2 regions of the Rhizobium sp. SRI_017 genome follow, and region 2 is predicted to be linked to the other one. Evidence: predicted binding sites of a transcription regulator. Region 2 holds the regulator's gene; the other holds the start of a gene.

Region 1 (7,735 bases), on a different contig from region 2:
GCCTTGCGCGGATAGGCGAGTGCCTCCTTCTGGTCGGTGAAGGTGTTCATCCAGAGCCGCGTGAGCAGGACAGCTGAACCCGTCGTATATTCCCACTTCTCGCCGGGCTGGGCCTCGAGCGCTTTCGAGCCGACGAAACGCGCCTGATCAGGTTCCAGAAAGAGCATCCGCGTCACGTCATTGACGTCGCCATAGGTCTCCTCAAGGTCGAGGCCGCTCTGCATCGCAAGGAGGTCGGAAATCTTGATCTTGGCGCGATCGTCGGTCCATTCGGGGAACAGCTTGTCCTGATCGTAGGACAGCTTGCCCTCGGCGATCCGCGCCGCGATCAAGGCGCCTGTCACCGTCTTGGTCATCGACCAGCCCAGCAGTGGCGTGGTCTCGCTGAAGCCTTCGCCGTAACGCTCCCCGATGATACGGCCGTCCTTGACCACGACGATCGCGCGCATATCGGGACCAGCGAGGTCAGGGTCTGCGAGCAGAGCCTGCACCGGGTCGCTCACCGGCTTGCTGACCTGATCGCCAAGTGGCCATTCGAGTTCAGACTTCTCTGCTTTGGGGATTTCCGCGAGCGCGACGGCCCGCGCCGCAGCCACGTTGCCATCAGGCACCGCGACACAGCCAAGGCCGGGGCGATAGAGCGCCGTCTGCTGAGCGACGAAGCCAAAGAGCCTGGTCGTGATTGAATCTTCGCCCCTTTCGAAGGACACGTATTTCAGGAGCGGATGACCCGGCGCCTGAACATCCTTGCTCAGCACTTCCGCTGGATCACGGCCGGCGACGAACGTGTTGGAACACACGATCTTTGCGGCATAGGCGGTGCCAACTCTCAACAATTCCGGCGGAAAGAAATAGAGCCAACCGATGGCTCCGACGACGATGGCAGCGAGCGCCAGCCCGAGCCATTTCAATATCCGCGCGACAATCCGCATGCGTCACTCCTGTTCGTCCCGACTTAATAACCGAGTGGGAAACGAATTGCGATGATTGCGGAAAATCAAATCGTGGATGGAGCTGTGGACGGACGATGTCATGCACTGACGCGCAGGGCCGTCTCGGCAAACGAGCCGGACTGGCTGTATGCGAGCGCGCTCGCGGCACTGGCCGTGAGCGGCCGCGAAATCAGGAAACCCTGTACGTCTGCGGCGCCGAGCATGCGCACCGCTTCAAGCTGGTCCTCATTCTCGATGCCCTCGACCGTCGTCTGTATCCCGAAGATCTGGCCGAGCCTGAGGATGATCTGGACGAGTTCGGTCTCGCGCCCGCCTTCGAGCATGGCTTGCGTGAAGGACCGATCGATTTTCAACCGATCGATCGGAAACTGCTTGAGATGGTTGATGCTGGAGAAACCCATGCCGAAATCGTCGATGGCAACCTTCACACCGAGGTCGCTGAGTTCGGACAGCCCTTTCCTGATAATGGCCGTGTCGATGGTGAACGCCGCTTCAGTGATCTCGATGGTCAGGCGGCTTGGCGCGACGTTGTGGATCTCTAGCAGCGTTCTGATGTGGTCGACAAATCGCGCATCGCAAAACTCGTCACCGGTGACATTCACCGCCACGCCGATCGCCTCAGGCCAGCGGCCGGCATCCTCGATGGCACGACCGAGAACGAAACGGCCGAGAGCCAGCATATGGCCCGAACGTTCGGCGATCGACAGGAAATGCTCAGGACTCAGAACACCACGTTGCGGGTGGCGCCAGCGGGCAAGCGCCTCAAAGGCGGCAATCTCGCGCGTCGTCGCGTTCACGACCGGCTGGTACTCGACAAAGAATTCCTCGCGCAGCAAACCGGAGGCGATTTCCTGTTCCGTCCGCATGCGTTCCTGCATGCCGCTCGCCAGAACACGATCGTGAAAAACATGCGCCGATCCGGCGATGTCCTTTGCAGCATAAAGCGCGAGGTCGGCACGCTTGATGACATCGGGCATCGAGAAGTCGTCCGCCTCGAAATAGGCGATACCGATGGAAACGCCGATCACAGCGCGACCTGCTCTCAGCTCGAATGGTTCTGCCGCGCGCAACTCAACCGAACGGCAGAGCCTCTCCAGATCGACATCGCTGGGCGATCCGGCAACCGTCACCACGAATTCGTCGCCGCCGAGGCGGAATATCCGTGCCTGAGGGCCGACTGCGCCGGTGACCCTGATTGAGAACAGCTGCAACAGTTCGTCGCCCGCATCATGACCCAGTGTATCGTTGACATGCTTGAACTTGTCGAGGTCGAGCAGCAGAAAAGCGGGCCGCGACCGGCCCTTCCTCCGCGCCATGGCAAAGCGCTCGATTTCCCGTTCCAGCGAGGCCCGGTTCGGCAACCCGGTCAGCCGATCATGCAGCGATAGATAGAGCAGCTCACGCTCGATGACTTCTCCCGCGCTGAGCCTGATGAGGAGCCGTTCTCTGCTGCGCCCGAACAGGAAAAAGACTGTCGCCATAAGGAGAGGCAATGCGAAGAGCAGCGCACGGAACGGCTCGTCGAGACGAAGCTCAACCGCACGGTTGCGGTGCAAGAGAAATTCGGCGACGAGCCCGAGAATGGGGAACAGTGACCCTAGCGCCAGGCCAACGATCGCATATCGCTGGGAAACCCCTGGCAGCAAAGCTCGTAACATCATGTTAGCAGCTCCTGCGACATACAGATGACGCTATCGGGCAAAAATTAATTTTCCCTTTTGATGTCCGGCCGTTGCGGCCGATCAACAGGCTATCTTTTGGACTGTCATTAAACCTTCGTTGAATCGCAATATTCCCCGGCCATCGCAATCGAGGGGAGCTGGCATGACGCAAGCGCTGAAGAAGAAGAAGAAATTCGGGCTCGACGAGCGGCTCAAAGGCGCGCTCCTGCAGCACAGGGCATTGAGTTTCGACGGCATGTCGGAACGGCTCTTTGGCCTGCTCTTCTCCGGCTTGGTCTATCCGCAAATCTGGGAAGACCCCGACGTCGACCTGCTCGCCATGGAACTCACCCCGGAGCATCGCATCGCGACGATCGCATCCGGCGGCTGCAACATGCTGAGCTATCTCGCCAAGGGCCCGGCTTCGATCGATGTCGCCGACCTCAACGCCAGCCATATCGCGCTCAACAGGCTCAAGATCGCAGCCTTCGCTCATTTGCCCGGCCATCCCGACGTGATGCGTTTCTTCGGCATCGCCAACGAACCGTCAAACGGCCAAGCCTACAAGCAGTTCATCGCACCGCATCTCGATTTCGAGACCCGACGCTATTGGGAAAAGCGTCGGCTCAACGGCCAGAAGCGCATCGACGTCTTCAACGGAAATTTCTACCGCACCGGCCTGCTCGGCCGCTTCATCGGCGCGAGCCACATGGCCGCCCGTCTCTACGGCGTCGACCTCACCGAGATCATTGAGGCGCGCACGATCGAGGAGCAGCGCGAATTCTTCGACCGCAAGATCGCACCGATCTTCGACCGCAAGGTCGTGCGCTGGATTACCGCGCGCAAGAGCTCGCTTTTCGGTCTCGGAATCCCGCCGCGGCAGTTCGATGAGCTGGCGAGCCTCACCGACGACAGGTCATTGGCCAACGTGTTGCGCGAACGCGTCGAAAAGCTCGCCTGCCATTTCCCGCTCAATGAGAACTACTTCGCCTGGCAGGCCTTCGCTCGCCGCTATCCCAGGCCCGAAGAAGGCAAGCTGCCGCCCTATCTCACGCGCGAGAGCTATCAGCCGATCAAGAACAATCTCGACCGCGTGACGCTCCATCATGCAAATTTCGAGGCCGTTCTCGCGACGAAGCCTGATGCCTCCATGGATCGCTTCGTGCTGCTCGACGCACAGGACTGGATGACCGACCAGCAGCTCAACAGCCTGTGGCGGGAAATCACCCGCACGGCGCGCGAAGGCGCCCGCATCATCTTCCGTACGGCCGCCGAGAAGAGCATCGTCGAAAACCGGCTCGCAACCGAGGTCGACCGCCGCTGGATCTATCTCCGCGAACGCTCGGAACAGCTCAACCGCAAGGACCGGTCGGCGATCTATGGCGGCTTTCACGTCTACGAGCTCGCGAAATGACCGCCGCGCCGACGATGACGCGGAGCGATCACTCCCGGCTGATGGACCGGGTCTACCGCCGGCAACGACACATCTATGACCTGACCCGAAAATACTATCTTCTGGGCCGCGACCGGATGATCCACGGGCTCGACATGTCCGAAGGTCAAAGCCTGCTCGAAGTGGGCTGCGGCACCGGCCGCAATCTGGCTGTTGTTGCCAGCCACTATCCCATGACGCGCCTCTTCGGCCTCGATATCTCCTCGGAGATGCTGGCGACGGCACGTGGCAAGCTCGCCGGCCTTCCCCATGAGGTCACGCTCCGGGAACTCGACGCAAGCCGCTTCGTGCCAGCCGATTTCGACGAGCCGGGCTTTGACCGCATCATGATTTCCTATGCGCTGTCGATGATCCCGGATTGGGAGAAGACGATCGCCGCCTCGCTCGCAGCACTCAAGCCGGGCGGCTCGCTCCACATAGCCGATTTCGGCCAGCAGGAGGGACTGCCGCGCTGGTTTGGCGCGCTGCTGCGAGGCTGGCTCCGGCGATTCCATGTCACCCCGCGTGCCAATCTCGAATCGGCTTTGCGGTCGACGATCGAGGGCGCACCCTACCGACTAGAGTTCTCAAGCCATGCACTCGGCTATGCCTGGCTCGCTGTCATCAGGCGATTGTGAATCGAAAATGGTCCGAGGCTTGCGTTACAAGCCCGGTCCGTATCGATTTGGCTTGAAACTAACCCAATTTTTACGATGATATGGAAGAACGGAGGTTCAATCCTCCTACGGCAGACATTGCGCGGGCAGCGCGTGGGGCTCAGGAGGCAGTGTGTGTCGCGTATCATCGGGGGAACAATGCGGATTCTCGCAGTTGCTATCCTGCCTCTGCTTATGGCTTTGGCGTCCTGCTCGTCCACGGATTACGATCTCGTGGAAACAGCATCCATATCCCCAAAATTCCAGGACACCGATCCACAGAATTTCGGCAAGATCACACCGCACCATCACCCGGTGCATGGCATCGACGTCTCCAAGTGGAATGGCGAGATCGACTGGATGTCTGTGAAGAACTCCGGCGTATCCTTCGTCTTCATCAAGGCGACCGAAGGCAAGGATCGGTTCGACGACAAGTTTAACCAGAACTGGCAGGGTGCGCGGGCGGCTCGCATTCCATACGCGCCCTATCACTTCTATTATTTCTGCTCGACCGCGGACGAGCAGGCCGACTGGTTCATCCAAAATGTGCCGAAGAGCGCGACATACCTTCCGCCCGTTCTCGACGTCGAATGGAATGGCGCTTCCAAGACCTGCAAATACCGCCCGTCAAAGGTGACGGCTGTTTACGAACTCAAGAAGTTCATGGACCGGCTGGAAAAGCATTACGGCAAGCGCCCGATCATCTACACGGCCGTCGACTTCCACCGCGATATCCTCGTCGGCGAGTTCGACAACTATCACTACTGGCTGCGCGCCGTCGCCCAGCATCCGTCCAAGGTCTACGATCGCGATCGCTGGGCCTTCTGGCAGTATACATCCACCGGCCAGATCCCGGGCATCAAGGGCGACACGGATATCAACGTTTTTGCCGGCACGCGCAAGAACTGGCAAAAATGGGTGAAGTCCGCCGCCGCCGAAAGCAACTGAGAACAGGTTCTCAACAGGCGGAATAAGGATAAGGCAGACTTGCATCTGCCTTAATCTTCTGGAAAAGCTTCTGCACCCCAAAGAAGCCAAGTCCAGAAGGTCTTCCATGACGCGCACCACCGCCGCCACCGCTCTCCTTATCCTCTCCGTTCTCGCCGTCCCCGCCCTCGCCCAAGAACAGCCGAAAGCGCCCTGCGGCGGCGATCTCAGCACTTTCCTGGATGGTGTTCGTGCCGACGCCACGGCGAAGGGCATTCCTGCTGAGGCCATCGACCGCGCGCTGGCCAGCGCGCAGATCGACAAGAAGGTGCTGAGCCGTGACCGCGGACAGGGCGTCTTCCGCCAGACCTTCCTCGAATTCTCCAAGCGCACTGTCTCCCAGGCGCGCCTCGACATCGGTCGCCAGAAGATCAAGCAATATGCCGACACTTTCGCCAAGGCCGAGGCCGACTACGGCGTGCCGGCACCTGTCATCACCGCCTTCTGGGCCATGGAAACCGATTTCGGCGCCGTGCAGGGAGACTTCAATACCCGCGATGCGCTGGTGACGCTGGCCCATGATTGCCGTCGTCCGGAACTCTTCCGCCCGCAGCTTCTCTCGCTCATTGAGATGGTCCAGCACGGCGACCTCGATCCGGACGCCAATACCGGAGCCTGGGCGGGCGAGATCGGCCAGGTGCAGATGCTGCCCAGGGACATCATCGCCTTCGGTACCGACGGCGACGGCGACGGCCATGTCAACCTGAAGAAGAGCGAAGAGGATGTGATCCTCACTGCCGCCCGCTTTATCCAGAGCCTCGGTTTCAACAGGGGTGAACCCTGGATCCAGGAAGTGACCATTCCCGACAATCTCCCCTTCGAGAAGACCGGCCTTGGCGGCCCCCTCACCGCCGCCGAATGGTTTGCGCTCGGTGTCCAGCCGCGCGACGGCAATACCAGCTTCGGCCATCTCAAGGCAGCCATCGCCTTGCCGCAGGGTCGCAAGGGACCGGCCTTCATGACCTATCCGAATTTCGGCATCTATCTCGAGTGGAACCAGTCCTTCATCTACACGACCTCCGCCGCCTATTTCGCGACGCGGCTCGCCGGCGCCGGGACCTACCAGAAGGGTAACCCGGAAGCCGGCCTTTCTCCCGACCAGATGAAACAGTTGCAGGAAAAGTTGCAGGCACTCGGCCACGATGTCGGCAAGATCGACGGCATTCTCGGCGGCGGCACGCGCGTCGCGATCCAGAAGGAACAGGCGCGGCTTGGTATGCCCGCGGATGGCTGGGCCACCCCGGCGCTGCTGAACGCACTCTGACCCGAATATCCATGCCGGTCGCCGCCCGGCTTTCGGGTGGCGCCCGCGCGTTGGGTTCGGATAGGACGCTCCAGCAGACAAAGGGCGTCGAGAATGAGCAACCAACCTTCCTCCCAAATTTCCGGCAATGCATGGCTGATGCTTCTCGGCCTCGGCCTGCTCTGGGGCGGCTCATTCTTCTTTGCCGGCGTCGCGGTGCAACACATTCCGCCCTTCACCCTCGCCTTCCTGCGTTTCGCGCTCGCGGCGCTGGCGCTCCACATCTTCATCGCCGGCCGTTACGGGATCTACGGCGTGATGAGAGCGCGCTGGCGCCCCTTCCTGATCCTTGGGCTCTTCAACAACGTCCTGCCGCACAGTATGATCTTTCTCGGCCAGACCGAGATCGGCGCCGGCCTCGCCTCAATCCTCAATGCGACGACGCCGATCTGGACTGTCATCGTCGCCCATCTCATGACCGAGGACGAGAAGCTCACAAGCCGCAAGATGATGGGTACGCTGATCGGCCTTGTCGGGACGGTCATTCTTTTCGCGCCGCAGCTGACGATCGGCGCCGATGCGCCACTCTGGGCGATGGCGCTGCCGCTGGCCGCGGCGATCTCCTACGGCTTTGCCGCCGTCTGGGGTCGGCAGTTCCGCGATGTCGCACCGGCCGTCACTGCAACCGGGCAATTGACCGCCTCGACGCTGATCATCCTGCCGCTGGTGCTTCTGCACGACATGCCCTGGCAACTACCGCTGCCACCTGCGGGCGCGTTCGGCGCGGTTCTGGCACTGGCCTT
Region 2 (7,735 bases):
CCGCCGTCCGCATCGGCTCGAAGCGTCTCAACGAACTCGCCACCAAATACGGCGTCTCGACTTTCGAGGCCGCCATGGCCAGCTTTATGGATCACGGCGAGAAGATCGCGCTCGCCGCGCTGGCGACGCTGCCGCACGGAACCTTCGAACTGACCGAGGAGCAGGACGACGGCCGCTTCTTCAACGTCAAGGTGACCATCTCTGACACCGAATTCGTCATCGACCTGCGCGACAATCCCGAGCAGGACGCCGGCCCCTCGAATGCCGGCTATGACGACACGTTGGTCTCGATGCAGGTCATCTTCAAGGCCCTAACCTCGCCGGATTCGCCCGCGAACGAAGGCTCGTTCCGGCCGCTCAAGGTGCTGACGACGGAGGGCACGACCTTCCACGCCAAGGAGCCGGCGGCCGTCGGCTTCTATTACGAGATCGGCATTCGCGGCAACGACCTGGTCTGGCGCTGCCTCGCCCCGCATATCCCGGAAAAGCTGCCGGCCGGCCACTTCTCCTCGATCGCCGGCACTTTCATCGGCGGCATCCATCCCGATACCGGCCGGCAATACACCATCATCGAGCCGCAGATCGGCGGCTGGGGCGCGAGCAACGGCCGCGACGGCAACAGCGCGATCTTCTCGGCGGTGCATGGCGAGACCTACAATTGCCCAGCGGAGATCTCCGAGGCCCGCAACGGCCTCTTCGTCGACCGCATGGAGCTCAACACCGAGCCGGGCGGCGAGGGCCAGTTCCGCGGGGGCCGTGGCATCCGCATGGATTACCGCATCCGCCGCGACAATTCCTTCCTGACGCTGGGCTACACCCGCTCCCGGATACTGCCCTGGTCGCTCGACGGCGGCAATGAAGGCTCCTCCAACCACGCGGTCGTCATGCGCACCGACGGCACCTTCGAACGTTACGCCTTCGGCTCCGGCATCCGTGTCGACAAGGACGATGTCATCCGCATCATGACTGGCGCGGGTGGCGGCATGGGCAATCCCCGGGATCGGGATCCGGCCAAGGTGCGTCAGGATGTGAAGAACGGGTACCTGACGGCCGAGCATGCTGCCGAGGTTTATGGCGTGAAGGTGTAGGCGTGACAGCGCATACCCCTCACCAAGTTCGTCCAGCCGATCGAGGACGAACTATCCTCTCCCACAAGGGGAGAGGTAGGTGCCACGAGCGCCGCGTGTCTACCTCTCCCCTTGTGGGAGAGGGTGAGCTTGCGAACGAAGGCCGGGTGAGCGGAGCGAACCCTTGGCCGAAGTAGGTGAGGGGTTAATCCCGCCATTTTCGTCTGGAAATTCATATCAGGAAATCACGACATGAACGAACAAACCTCAAAACGCCTCGCCGCGCTGCGCGAGCGCATGAAAGCCACCGGCACGGGCCTGATCGCCATCGGCCCGGGATCGCACATGGATTGGATGCTCGGCTTCCATCCGCATCCCGACGAACGGCCTTGCCTGCTGCTGATCGCCCAGGACAAGGAGTGCTTCCTGATGCCGGTGCTCAACGCCGAGGGCTCGCGCGAGCGGACGGACATCGAGTTCCACACCTGGGCCGATGATATCGGCCCGGACGCTGCACTCGCGGAAGCGCTCGAAGCCATCGACGCCACCGCGCCCGGCCTCGTCGCGCTCGATGAAACCATGCGCGCCGATTTCGCGCTTCTGCTCCTCGGCGCGCTTCCGTCCGACACGCGTCATACCTTCACACCGGAAACGCTCGGCGGCTTGCGCATGTGCAAGGATTCGGCCGAGTACCAGAAACTCAAGATGAACGCCGGCATCGCCGATCGTGCCATGCAGAAGGCCTTCAGCGTATTGAAGTCCGGCATGACCGAGCTCGAACTGGCCGACGCCATCAAGGAACACTTCTCCTCGGAAGGTGCCTCCCCGCAATTCTGGATCGTCGGTGCCGGCGGCAATGGCGCGTTCCCGCATCACGCCACCAGCGACCGGGTGATCCAGGACGGCGATGCCGTCGTCATCGACATTGGTGGCCGCAAGCTGGGCTTCCCCTCTGATATCACCCGCATGGCCGTTGTCGGCCAGCCGCCCGAAGGCTATGGCCAGATCCACTCGATCGTCGAGAAGGCCGTCCAGGCTGCGCTCAAGGCAGCCCGCCCCGGTGTGCTTGCCAAGGAGGTCGATGCGGCCGCGCGCAATGTCATCGCCGATGCCGGTTATGGCGAGTACTTCGTCCACCGCACCGGCCACGGCATGGGCATCGACGGCCATGAGCCGCCCTATATCACCGCGACTTCCGAGACTGTACTGGAGGAAGGCATGGTCTTCTCGATCGAGCCCGGCATCTACATCCCCGGCCGCTTCGGCATCCGGCTCGAGGATATCGTCATCCTGCGCGAGGATGGCCCCGAAATCCTGTCCAGCCTACCGCGTGACCTGCATATCGTGAAGACCTGATCGATCTCCGCGCGGCGCCGGGGAAAATTTCGGCGCTGCGCCGCCCCGGCGGCGTATGCGGGGAAGGCGCACAACGCTCCAACGTCGAAAGATCTGGATTGAGAAGTGGTGCCGCTTACAGGACTCGAACCTGTGACCCCATCATTACGAATGATGTGCTCTACCACCTGAGCTAAAGCGGCTTATCGATCCTTCCAGCCGGACCGGAAGCGCGATCGAGACGGCTGATAGCGCCAACCGGCCGAGAATGCAAGGTGGGCGGGAAGGAAAATCGCGCTGGGGCGATTGGCCTCGCCAATTGGCTGTGGTGAGCGTGCCTCAGCCGCAGATGCGGGCCTTGGCTGCCCTGTACTCGGCATCCAGCCGCTCGACCAGCGTCCGGGTTGGGACCACGGCCTTTACGGCACTGATCCCCTGGCCGGAGCCCCAGATCTCCTTCCAGGCCTTGGGTCCAGCGGTTGCCTTCTCGAAATCCATCTTGGAGGGATCGGCGGCCGGCAGGTTGTCCGGATCCATGCCCACGGCGCGGATCGAGCCCTTGAGATAATTGCCGTGAATGCCGGTGAAATAGTTGGAATAGACGATATCGGCGGCGTTCGATTCGACGATCATCTGCTTGTATTCGTCGGTCGCGCGGGCTTCTTCGGTGGCGATGAAGGGGGTGCCGATATAAGCGAGGTCGGCGCCCATGGCCTGGGCTGCGAGGATCGCGCCGCCATTGGCGATGGCGCCCGATAGCAGCAGCGGGCCGTCGAACCATTCGCGGATCTCCTGGATCAGCGCGAAAGGCGAGAGCGTGCCGGCATGGCCGCCGGCACCGGTGGCAACCGCGATCAGGCCATCGGCACCCTTGCGGATCGCCGAATTGGCATGGCGGTTGTTGATCACGTCATGCAGCACGGTCCCGCCATAGGAATGGATCGCCTGGTTGACTTCAGGCACCGCTCCGAGCGAGGAAATCACGATCGGCACCTTGTATTTGACGCACATGGTCAGGTCGTGCTCCAGCCGCTTGTTGGACTGGTGGACGATCTGGTTGACGGCGAAGGGTGCCGCCGGCGCCTCCGGATGGGCCGCATTATGGGCGGCCAGCGTCTCGGTGATTTCGGCCAGCCATTCGTCGAGTTGGGCCTCGGGCCGCGCGTTGAGTGCCGGGAAGGAGCCGACGACGCCCGCCTTGCACTGGGCTATGACCAGCGCCGGATGGGAGATGATGAACAGCGGCGCTGCCACGACCGGCAGACGAAGATTGTCTCTGAGAATAGGCGGCAGCGCCATCGGCATTTCCATCGTTCGAATAGGTGCGCAGCTAAGCCGAAACCCCGGGATTGTTCAAGGTTGAATTTTCTATCCACCGGAAACTTGCCACGATTTGCGCGCAGTGCCTGCGGACGTATCGGTTGCCGCGTGCCGTCCCGCTTGCCAAGGCCGAAGCGAATGGTTACCGGAGAATGAATCGGCGCATGCGCGCCGCGCAATAGGGAATATCGGGTTGAGCGGACTGGAACAGGCGATCAGGAATGCGCTGGAGCGCGCCGAGCGTTCGGATCCCGATATCCGCGCCCGGATCTACCAGTCCGCCCGCAATGCGCTCGATGTCGGCCTGCGCAAGCAGGAGATATCAGACATGACTGTCGTCGAGCGCCAGCGCCAGCGGCTCGAGGTCACGATCCGCGAGATCGAGGACGAGGAGCTGTCGCGTCTGCGCTCGATCGCACAGTTCGAGCGCGTGGCGCTGGAGCGCGAACCCGAGGAAGAGCCTGAGCCCGTCGTCGAGGCACAGCAGCCACATTCGTGGCCGGTCGAGCCGCCGAGCCGCAGCCATCAACCCACGCCGCTACCAGGCTCTGAACCGCTTGACGCAGAATTCGAGGATGAGCTTCCGACATCCGCGCCCGCCATCGAGCATGTTCGACAGTCAGAGCCGGCGCAGGGTGAACGCGCCACAGAACGCGTGGAACCCATGGCGGAGTTCGCCGCCCAGAGCCGGCCTGCAGCCAATGTGCGCGGCAACGAACCTGACATTGACGACTATCTCACCGGGCTGACGGCAACGCGCGAGGCGCAGTCTTCTGCGCCGGCAGCGCAGCCACAGGCCGCCGAATGGGACGACAAGGCTGCCGAGGCCATCGCACCGACGACGAAGCGCCGCCGCAGCTTCGCTTCATTCCTCGCTTCGACCTTTGTCTATCTTTTCCTCCTCGGTATCATCGGCGGGGGCGTCTGGTGGGTCTATGACACCGGCATGATCGAGGCGGCCATGAAGGGCGGCGGCGACTTCAACCTCGTGCCCGATGCACTGCGTTCCGAGAAGACGGACCCGGCGCAAGAGGAAGCGCGGCTCGATACGCTGCGCGGCTTTTCCGGCGACTGGATTGATATCTTCAAGCCGGGCACCAATGCCGATGCAGCCAAGCCACGCGCGAAGGCGGCCATCACGGAGCATCGCGACAGCGACGGGCTTGCCACGGTCATAACCTCGAATGCACCTGATCAGGACGGCGACGTGCTGGTCGAGGTGCCGGCCGGGCTTCTACAGGATTTGGCTGGCAAGACCTCGACCATCGCGATCACCGTCAAGTCCAATAGCGACAAGCCGGCCCAGATCTACATTCAGTGCGAATTCAAGACTCTGGGCGACTGCGGCCGCCATCGCTATACGGTCACCAACGAGCGTGCCGACGAACTCATCCAGGTGAAATTCGACGGCAAGATGAGTCCGAGCTCCTCTGGCCATATCGTCATCAACAGCGATCTCACGGGCGAGGGCAGTTCGATCCGCCTCTACGGCATCCGCGTCCTGCCGGGCTCCTGACCGCTCCGGAACGGAAAACGGCCCGCCTCCTGACTGGAAGCGGGCCGTTTCTCTTTCAAAACTTCCCGTCAGACTTCCATCGCATAGCCCGCGCCGCGCACGGTGCGGATGATGTCGGGCATGTTGGAAATGTTGAGCGCCTTGCGCAGGCGGCCGACATGGACGTCCACGGTGCGTTCGTCGACATAGATGTCGTGGCCCCAGACGCCGTCGAGCAGCTGTGAGCGTGAGAAGACGCGGCCGGGCGAAGACATGAAGAACTCGAGCAGCTTGAACTCGGTCGGTCCGAGCCGGATCTCGCGCGACCGGCGATGGACGCGATAGGTCTCGCGGTCGAGCTCGACATCGCCGCATTTCAGCACCGACGAGATCGCGCTGGGACGCACGCGGCGGAGCATGGCCTTGACGCGGGCCATCAGCTCCGGCGTCGAGAACGGCTTGACGACATAGTCGTCGGCGCCGGTGGAGAGGCCGCGCACGCGCTCGCTCTCCTCGCCGCGGGCGGTCAGCATGATGACCGGCAGGCGTTCGGTCTGCGGCCGCATCCTGAGCCGCCGGCAGAGCTCGATGCCGGACACGCCAGGCAGCATCCAGTCGAGCACCAGCAGGTCCGGCACCCGTTCCTGGAGCCGGATATCGGCCTCGTCGCCGCGGCCTATCACCTCGACGTCATAGCCTTCCGCTTCGAGGTTGTAGCTGAGCAAAGTACCCAGCGCTTCCTCGTCTTCCACCACCATGATTCTCGGCTGCATCGATACTATCCTGTAGGCCGCTATTCAGCGGGCTGGACGACGGACGCGGTATTGTCGTCCTTCGGCCGTTCGCCGGCCGGCTGCTCGCCGGTCGACATGTAGTAGATGGTCTCGGCGATGTTGGTCGCATGGTCGCCGATGCGCTCGATGTTCTTGGCGCAGAACAAGAGATGCGTGCAGGGCGTGATGTTGCGCGGGTCTTCCATCATGTAGGTGAGCAGCTCGCGGAACAGCGACGTGTACATCGCGTCGATCTCTTCGTCGCGGGCGCGGATCTGCTCCGCCTTCTCAGGAGAGCGCGTCGAGTAGACGTCGAGTACGTCTTTGAGTTGGGAGAGCGCCAGTTCGGAGAGATGCTCGATGCCGCGGGCGAGCGGACGGGGGATGCCCGTCGTCTGGACTGCAATCACGCGCTTGGCGGTTGACTTGCCGAGGTCGCCGACTCGCTCGAGGTCCGAGGCGATACGGATCGAGCCGATGATTTCGCGGAGGTCCGAGGCAACGGGCTGGCGCTTGGCGATCATCAGGATGGCCTTGTCGCCGATCTCGCGCTCGGTGGCATCCACGATCGTGTCTTCCGAAATCACGCGCTGGGCAAGTGCTGCATCGGAAGTCACGAGTGCGTGAATCGCGTCGGAAACCATCTGCTCGACCATGCCGCCCATTTCGGCGATGCGGCGGGCGAGCGTCTTCAGTTCGTCGTCGAAGACGGAATAGATATGTGCGGTGGACATGTCAGTACCTCATACTGTCGGGATACGTCTAAGGGCTTCGTCGGCTGGGATCAGCCGAAGCGACCCATGATGTAGTCCTGGGTGCGCTGGTCGTCCGGATTGGTGAAGATCTTGTCGGTGTCGTTCTCTTCCACGAGATAGCCGAGGTGGAACATGGCGGTCCGCTGGGACACGCGCGCCGCCTGCTGCATCGAGTGGGTGACGATGACGATGGTGAAGTTTTCGCGCAGTTCGTGGATGAGCTCCTCGACCTTGGCGGTCGCGATCGGGTCGAGCGCCGAGCAGGGCTCGTCCATCAGGATGACTTCCGGGCTGACGGCGACGGCGCGGGCAATGCACAGACGCTGCTGCTGACCACCGGACAGGCCGGTACCGGGCTCGTGCAGGCGATCCTTGACTTCGTTCCAGAGACCGGCGCGCTGCAGGCTCTTCTCGACGATCTCGTCGATCTGCGCCTTGTTCTTGGCGAGGCCGTGGATGCGCGGGCCGTAGGAGACATTCTCGTAGATCGACTTCGGGAACGGGTTCGGCTTCTGGAACACCATGCCGACGCGGGCGCGAAGTTCCACGACGTCAAGCGACGGGCGATAGACGTCGCCGCCGTCGAGCGTGATGCTGCCGGTGACGCGGCAGCCTTCGATCGTATCGTTCATGCGGTTGAGGCAGCGCAGGAACGTCGACTTGCCGCAGCCTGACGGGCCGATGAGCGCGGTCACCGTGTTCTGGCGAACGTTCAGGTTGACGTCGTACAGCGCACGCTTCTCGCTGTAGTAAACCGACACGTCCTTGCCGATCATCTTGTAGTTCTGTTCAGTCGCCATGGTCTTGCCAACAGCCTTTTCGACTTCAATATCCGTAAGCATATTCATGATGGAAACTCCTTACCAGCGGCGTTCGAAACGCCGGCGCAACAGGATTGCGGCGAGGTTCATGATGATGAGAAAGATGAGCAGCACGATGATCGCGCCTGAGGTGCGTTCGACGAAGGCGCGTTCGGCCTCATTCGCCCAC

The links. The regulator PhoB, encoded in region 2, activates phosphate uptake and scavenging genes when phosphate is short. The targets are predictions, from matches to a motif close to TGTCATNNANCTGTCAT.
Region 1: AC2YI2_RS06520 (BtaA family protein) is a predicted target of PhoB. The motif match lies at 2,717-2,733, and genes of this name have one in related genera.

What each region holds. Positions count from the first base shown of each region.
Region 1 is NZ_JBYCZP010000002.1:357,992-365,726, reverse strand. Features, by position in the region: gene AC2YI2_RS06530 (serine hydrolase domain-containing protein) at 1-932, opposite strand, end outside; gene AC2YI2_RS06525 (putative bifunctional diguanylate cyclase/phosphodiesterase) at 1,031-2,614, opposite strand; gene AC2YI2_RS06520 (BtaA family protein) at 2,778-4,028, shown strand; gene AC2YI2_RS06515 (class I SAM-dependent methyltransferase) at 4,025-4,684, shown strand; gene AC2YI2_RS06510 (glycoside hydrolase family 25 protein) at 4,862-5,650, shown strand; gene AC2YI2_RS06505 (lytic murein transglycosylase) at 5,757-6,953, shown strand; gene AC2YI2_RS06500 (DMT family transporter) at 7,047-7,735, shown strand, end outside.
Region 2 is NZ_JBYCZP010000019.1:18,318-26,052, forward strand. Features, by position in the region: gene AC2YI2_RS29190 (hydantoinase B/oxoprolinase family protein) at 1-1,088, shown strand, start outside; gene AC2YI2_RS29195 (M24 family metallopeptidase) at 1,320-2,423, shown strand; tRNA gene AC2YI2_RS29200 (tRNA-Thr) at 2,530-2,605, opposite strand; gene AC2YI2_RS29205 (NAD(P)H-dependent flavin oxidoreductase) at 2,742-3,701, opposite strand; gene AC2YI2_RS29210 (hypothetical protein) at 3,916-5,238, shown strand; gene phoB (phosphate regulon transcriptional regulator PhoB) at 5,307-5,990, opposite strand; gene phoU (phosphate signaling complex protein PhoU) at 6,011-6,724, opposite strand; gene pstB (phosphate ABC transporter ATP-binding protein PstB) at 6,775-7,593, opposite strand; gene pstA (phosphate ABC transporter permease PstA) at 7,606-7,735, opposite strand, start outside.